2 regions of the Cupriavidus sp. 2KB_3 genome follow, and region 2 is predicted to be linked to the other one. Evidence: riboswitches for the same ligand, from Rfam matches in the RefSeq annotation. Region 2 holds a riboswitch; the other holds the start of a gene.
What was found. Region 2 has a riboswitch for glycine ahead of gcvT (glycine cleavage system aminomethyltransferase GcvT). Riboswitches for the same ligand answer to the same signal wherever they lie in the genome.
Positions count from the first base shown of each region.

Region 1: another riboswitch for glycine. It lies ahead of AB4120_RS26780 (D-amino acid dehydrogenase); the one in region 2 lies ahead of gcvT (glycine cleavage system aminomethyltransferase GcvT).

Region 1 covers NZ_JBFRHD010000034.1:30,239-33,636, forward strand. Annotated here, with positions in the region: tRNA gene AB4120_RS26775 (tRNA-Leu) at 1-41, shown strand, start outside; gene AB4120_RS26780 (D-amino acid dehydrogenase) at 101-1,375, opposite strand; glycine riboswitch at 1,539-1,637, opposite strand; gene AB4120_RS26785 (cytochrome b/b6 domain-containing protein) at 1,695-2,246, opposite strand; gene AB4120_RS26790 (PepSY domain-containing protein) at 2,249-2,515, opposite strand; gene AB4120_RS26795 (LysR family transcriptional regulator) at 2,684-3,398, shown strand, end outside.
Region 2 covers NZ_JBFRHD010000016.1:50,026-53,423, reverse strand. Annotated here, with positions in the region: gene AB4120_RS17845 (UvrD-helicase domain-containing protein) at 1-430, opposite strand, end outside; gene AB4120_RS17840 (glycine zipper 2TM domain-containing protein) at 684-905, shown strand; glycine riboswitch at 1,049-1,136, shown strand; glycine riboswitch at 1,158-1,280, shown strand; gene gcvT (glycine cleavage system aminomethyltransferase GcvT) at 1,373-2,500, shown strand; gene gcvH (glycine cleavage system protein GcvH) at 2,604-2,984, shown strand; gene gcvP (aminomethyl-transferring glycine dehydrogenase) at 3,086-3,398, shown strand, end outside.

The DNA of each region.
Region 1 (3,398 bases), on a different contig from region 2:
GTGGCAACACTGTGGAGGTTCGAGTCCTCTCCTGGGCACCAAAGTTTCAGCAAAAAAGCCCGCGACGAAAGTCGCGGGCTTTTTTGTTTCCTGCGATCGATCAGCCCTCGCCAGCCAGTGCCAGGCCCGTCCGCACCGTCGCGCGCTCGCCTGCCGCCTGCCGGATGACATCGCCCACCATCTCGGCCGTCACTGCCGACAACGTCCACCCCAGATGCCCGTGCCCCGTGTTGTAGAACACGTTGGCCTGCCGGCCACGCCCCACGCGCGGCATCATGTTCGGCATCATCGGCCGCAGCCCCGCCCACGGCACCACGCTGCGCGTGCTCACGCCGGGGAAGCAGGTGTTGACCCAGTCGATCAGCGGGCGGATGCGGTCCGCGCGGATGTCGCGGTCGATGCCGTTGAACTCGGCCGTGCCGGCCACGCGGAAGCGGTCCACGCCCAGCCGGCTGGTCACGAGCTTGGTCTCGTCGTCGAGCAGGCTGACCGTAGGAGCCGCAGCCTGGCTGGCGGCGTCGGGCAGGTTCACCGTGATCGAATAGCCCTTCACCGGGTAGATGTTCACGCGGTCGCCCAGCTGCGCGGCGAACTGCCGGCTGGCCACCCCGGCGCAGACCACCACGGCGTCGAAGGTCGTCGAGGTGGTTGCGGTGCCCTGCGCGCCGTCGCGGACGGTGATGGTGGCCCTGCGGCCGTCCGACGTGACCGTCTGCACGTCCTGGCTGTAGCGCGTGACCACGCCGAGCCGCTGGGCCGCCGCGGCCAGGCCGGAAGTGAATTTGTGGATGTCGCCGGTGGCGTCGCTCTCGGTGTAGTAGCCGCCGTAGTACTGGCCGGCCAGTGTCGGCTCGATCGCACGCATTTCCTCGGGCGTGACCGCGCGGCGCGGCAGGCCGCCCTCGGCCAGCAGGCGGGAGACCTCGCCGGCATGGTCGAAGCCCGCCTTGTCCCGGTAGATATGGAGGATGCCCTGCCGCTTGAGGTCGAAGTCGATGCCTTCCGCCTCGGCCCAGCCGAACAGGTGCGCCCGGGCGGCGATGGCCAGCCGGGCGGTCTCGATCGTGTTCGCCCGGTAGTGCGGCATGGCGGCGATGAATTCGGCGAACCAGCTCAGCTTGTGCCAGGTGGGACGGGGGTTCACGAGCAGCGGCGCGTCGTTGCGCAGCATCCACTTGATGCCCTTGACCAGCGTGGAGCGGTGGGTCCAGACCTCGGCGTTCGACGCGGAGAGCTGGCCGCCATTGGCGAACGAGGTTTCCATGGCCGCGTAGCGATGGCGCTCGAGCAGCGTGACCGCGAAACCACGTTTGGCGAGGGCGTAAGCGGTCGTCACGCCGGTGATGCCACCGCCGATGACTGCGATTGTCTTCATGTTGTCAGGTCTTCCAGGACGTCATGGATGGGGGGTACGTGGCGCACCATGCGCGACGCACGCCCCCTCTGTCCTTGACCTGAGAGATTCACGATGCGCGCGGGCGCATCGCTTGCTCCTTCGGTACCGTCGGCTGACGCGAGCCGGGGTTCTTCAGAGTGCAATGGCGTTACCGGTCCTTTGGCCTGAGAGTTTCCGGGGCGGTTGCTCCTTCGGCGCCGGCCTGCCGGGCGGCAGGAACGGTCTCTCCCGATAACGCGGGTAAAACGGGTACGACGGGGGCACTATGCCACGGGGATCGCTGCTCCGGCAACCCCGGCTAGTCGAGGTTGCGTGGCTTGCGGCCGGTAATCATCGCCCCGATCAGGTTTTCCTTGCCGGCCACGCTGGCAACGATGGCCACCAGCGCGTGCACCACCACCAGCCCGAGCAGCGTGTTGGAGAGCCAGCGATGGATGTCGATGGGCCAGTCCTCGCCCCAGAACGGGTCGAGGCGGGAGAGCCAGCCGGTGACGGCCAGCAGCAGGATCAGCGTCCACATCGCCAGCATCATCACCGCGCCGAGCGGCGTGTGGCTGATGAAGCGCGGCGCGCGGCGCCGGGCCATGGCCCGGGCATGGGCCAGCACGCCGGCAGGGCGCGGCAGCCAGGCGCGGAAGCGCGCGTGTTCGCTGCCGATGAAGCCCCAGAGGATGCGGAACAGCACGAGTCCGGCGGCCACGTAGCCCAGCAGGCGGTGCATCTGGTCGCCGGAATCGTCGATGATGCCGTAGCACACGATGGCTGCCACGCTCCAATGCGTGAGCCGCACCACGCCGTCCCAGACGCGGAGCGTGGCGATTTCGCGCAGCTGGCCAGCCGGGACGGACATGCTTACTTCTCGATCTCGGACTTCACGATGTCGAGCGTCTTCGTGTCGAAGTAGATCTCGGCCTTCTTGCCGTCCTTGGTGGTGCCGTAGATCTCGTAGCAGTTGCCGTCCACCTTGAATTTCTTGATGTTGTAGCCCTGGGCGACGATCTTGGCCTTGGCGTCGGCCTCGGGCATCCATTCGGACTTCGGATGCTTGTCGCACTTGGCGCCCGCGAGCGCACCCGTGGAAAACGCACCGGCGATGAGAAGGACGGCGACTTTCAGCATTGCAACTCCACAAGACACCCCACTCGGGGCGGATGCGGGAATCGTATGCGGTAACACGAATTGTTATCAATCAATGTTTTCCCGAGCCTTGAGTCTCAACCGGCAGGATTGTTCGTGCTGTGGGACAATCCGGCCGTGCCTGGAGGCACGCGAAGACCAAGGTGTTGCATGAAATCGATCGACTGGAAAGACTGGGAAATCTTCTGCCGCGTAGTGGAAGGGGGCGGCTTCACGCAGGGAGCCGAACTGGCGGAAGTGCCCAAGTCATCGGCCAGTGCGGCGGTTGCCCGGCTGGAAACCCAGGTTGGCGTGCGCCTCTTCGAGCGCACCACGCGGCGCGTGCGCGTGACCCAGCGCGGCCAGCAGCTCTATGACCGCGTAGCGCCGCTGTTCGGTGAACTGCGCGAGATCAGCGCCGAGGCTGCCTCGGTGAGCGCCGAGGTCAGCGGCACGCTGCGCATCGCCACACCTTACGAGGTGGGCTCGCAGCACCTCTCGGCCTCGCTGTCGAGGTTGCTCAAGCTGCACCCGTCGCTGCACGTGGAACTCGACATGAGCTGGGATCAGCCCGACCTGATCCGCCACGGCTACGATCTCGCCTTCGTCATGACCGACACCAACCTCCACGACAGCTCGTTCGCGAGCAAGCGGGTGGTGCTGATCGAGCGTGCGTTCTATGCGGCACCCGCGCTGATCCGCGAGCACGGCCTGCCGCGTGCGCCGCAGGACCTGAAGGGCTGGCCGACGCTGGGCAACCTTGACGACGTGCAATGGGAATTTCTGCGCGACGGCGTGGAAACCTTCGCCATGGATGTTTCGCCGCGCATTTCCACGCATAACGCCGAAGTCCGCCTCAAGGCCGCGCTGGACGGGCTGGGCGTGG
Region 2 (3,398 bases):
CCTGCACGCTGCGGATCAGCTTCTTGTCCGTGGTGGCGAGCTGCTCCTGCACCAGCCCGAAGCAGTCGTCCGAATCCATGATCGAGAACTGCGGCTTCAGGCCGACGTGCTCGGCCTCCATACGCAGGATCTGCACGCCGAGCGAGTGGAAGGTACAGACGGTGAGCTGCTTGAGCGGAATCCGCTTGCCCTCGCGCGTGGTCTTGCCCTCCATCAGCTTGCCGATGCGCTCCTGCATCTCCTTCGCCGCCTTGTTGGTGAAGGTGACGGCGGCGATGTGGCGCGGCTCGAAGCCCTTGTCCTCGATCAGGTGGGCAATCTTCTGCGTGATGACGCGCGTCTTGCCGGACCCGGCGCCCGCGAGGACGAGGCAGGGCCCGTCCAGATAGCGAACGGCTTCGGATTGGGCGGCGTTGAGTCCGTGGGTCATGGGTGGGCGGGTGCCGGATGGCGCACGCCTTTGGGGCGCGCGAAAGGCGTCGATGTTAACACGCAGGGTGGCCCGCGCCGGTGCCGGATGGCCGACATCCGCGGCGCGAGTGCTACCAGTGTTTCATCGCGGTAACACTTCGTAAATGTGACGCCTGAGTAAGCATCCGGGGCATGGAGATTGCCTCCTACGATCATGCGGGACCGGCGGCTGTGCGGTCCTGATGACAAATTCGGCACATTCGGAGGCGATCATGAAAACAATGCGAACCCTGGCGAAAGTCACGCTGATCGGTGTCACCCTTGCGGCCTTTGGCGGCTGCGCGGACATGAGTCCCAAGACACGCAACACGGCCATTGGCGCGGGCGTTGGCGCGCTCGGCGGCGCGGCGTTGACCAACGGCAGCGCGCTCGGCACGGTGGGTGGCGCGGCGGTGGGCGGCGTGGTGGGTAACGTCGTCACGAAGGATCGTTGATCCGGCGCGGCACGCGCCTCCGGGGCGGCGGCGGGTAGTCCTTACCCGCAGGCGGCAGGAATTACCGCCGCGCACTCCCCGGCCCTTAGCAAGGTGGCGTTGGCGCCGCGTTGACAAAGGTCAACCCGTCCCGTACATTCACGCGCATCCAACCGGGAGAGCGCGCAGCCATTGCGCCGCCGAAGGGGTATCACCCGAAAACTCTCAGGCACCACGGACCGGTCGGATCGGCATGCAACATGCACACGATGCATGCCGCACTCTGGAGAGCGACACCCGCCCGTGCCCAGGCATGGCGAGCGTGTCCACCGAAGGGGCGCGCGATGCGGCAAGCCGCATCGTAATCTCTCAGGTATCGAGGACAGAGGGGTCATCCGCCGCGGCGGATTGGTGGCATTGCCATCGATCCCCACGGCGGATGACCCTTTTTTCGTTTTCGCTGCCGTATTCGCTCCAGAGGATTTCCCATGACGCTCCAGGCCACGCCCCTTAACGCCATCCACCGCTCGCTCGGTGCCCGCATGGTCGATTTCGGCGGCTGGGACATGCCGGTCAACTACGGCTCCCAGATCGAGGAACACAACGCGGTGCGCGGCGATGCCGGCATGTTCGATGTCTCGCACATGTGCGTGGTGGACCTGTCCGGCCCCAACACGCGCGCCTTCCTGCGCGGCCTGCTGGCCAACAATGTCGACAAGCTCCAGACCCCGGGCAAGGCCCAGTATACGTGCATGCTCGACGAAAAAGGCGGGGTCATCGACGACCTGATCGTCTATTTCTTCGCCGAAGACCGTTTCCGCCTGGTGGTGAACGCCAGCACGGCGGTGGGCGACATCGAATGGATCACGGCCCGCAACGCGGCCACCGGCAGCGGCGTGACGATCACCCCGCGCCGGGGCGACGTGGCGCCGGCCGGCGTGGGCAAGCTGGCGATCATCGCCGTGCAGGGCCCGAACGCGCGCGCCAAGGTCCACCAGGCCTTCCCCTCGACCCAGCCGGCGGACGCGCTCAAGCCGTTCAACGCCGTGGTGGTGCAGGACCCGATGATGGGCGAGCTGATGGTGGCGCGCACCGGCTATACCGGCGAGGACGGCTTCGAGCTGGTGGTGGAGGCCGAGAACGTGGCCGGCATCTGGGAGAAGCTGCAGTCCGTGGGCGTGCGCCCGGCCGGACTTGGCGCGCGCGACACGCTGCGCCTGGAGGCCGGCATGAACCTGTACGGCCAGGACATGGATATCCACACCTCGCCGCTCGACGCCGGCCTGGCCTGGACCGTGGACCTGCAGAGCGAGCGCGATTTCACCGGCAAATCCGCGCTGCTGGCGGCCGGACAACATAAGACATTTGCCGGGCTGATCCTGCGCGACAAGGGCGGGGTGCTGCGTGCGCACCAGAAGGTGATCACCCCCGCCGGCGACGGCGAGATCACGAGCGGCACCTTCAGCCCGTCCCTCTCCCAATCCATTGCCTTTGCCCGGCTGCCGCAGGGCGTTGTGCCCGGCACCGAGGTCCAGGTCGAGATTCGTGACCGCAAACTGACCGCGACTGTGGTTAAACTGCCGTTTGTGCGCAATGGCAAGGCACTCGTGAGCTGAGGCATCCGCCCGGCTGACACCAACGGTCGCCATCACGCCTGCCCGGCTGGCCCCGGCAGGCGAACCGAAACAAGACAAACACTGCATTCCCGGAGAACCCGTCATGAATTTCCCTGCTGACCTGAAGTACACCGAATCGCACGAGTGGGTGCGCGTTGAAGCCGACGGCACGCTGACGATCGGCATTACCGACCATGCGCAGGACGCGCTGGGCGACATCGTCTTCCTGGAGCTGCCCGAAGTCGGCAAGTCGGTAGGCGCCGGCGACGCGCTGGCCGTGGTGGAGTCCGTGAAGGCCGCTTCCGACATCTACGCCCCGGTGGCCGGCGAAGTCATCGCCGTGAACGAGGCCGCGAGCGCCGCGCCGGAATCCGTCAACGCCAACGCCTTCGACGCGTGGCTGTTCAAACTGAAGCCGGCCAATGGCGACGATGTGAACGGCCTGATGACCGTCGACGCCTACAAGGCCAGCGTCGGCGCCTGACGCGCTGTACCAGCCGTCTCCCGAGCCAGGAGGCGGCGCCCGAGATGCCCGCGCGGCGGCCAGGCTGACCACCTGCCGCCCCGCCCCACGAGACACTTGCCATGAACGCCCCTCTTCCCATGAACGCCGCCCAAGGTAGCCGGCCCACGCTGGCCGAACTGGAGGCGCGCGACGCCTTCGCCGCCCGTCACATCGGCCCGGACACCGCCGAACAGCAACACATGCTCAAGGTGCTCGGCTACGAGACGCGCGCCGCGTTGATCGACGCCGTGGTGCCCGCCGCCATCCGCCGCCGCGACGGCATGCCGCTCGGCGAATTCACCGAGCCGCTGACCGAGGAAGCCGCGCTGGCCAGGCTGCGCGGGCTGGCGAACAAGAACCGCGTGCTCAAGAGCTTCATCGGGCAGGGTTACT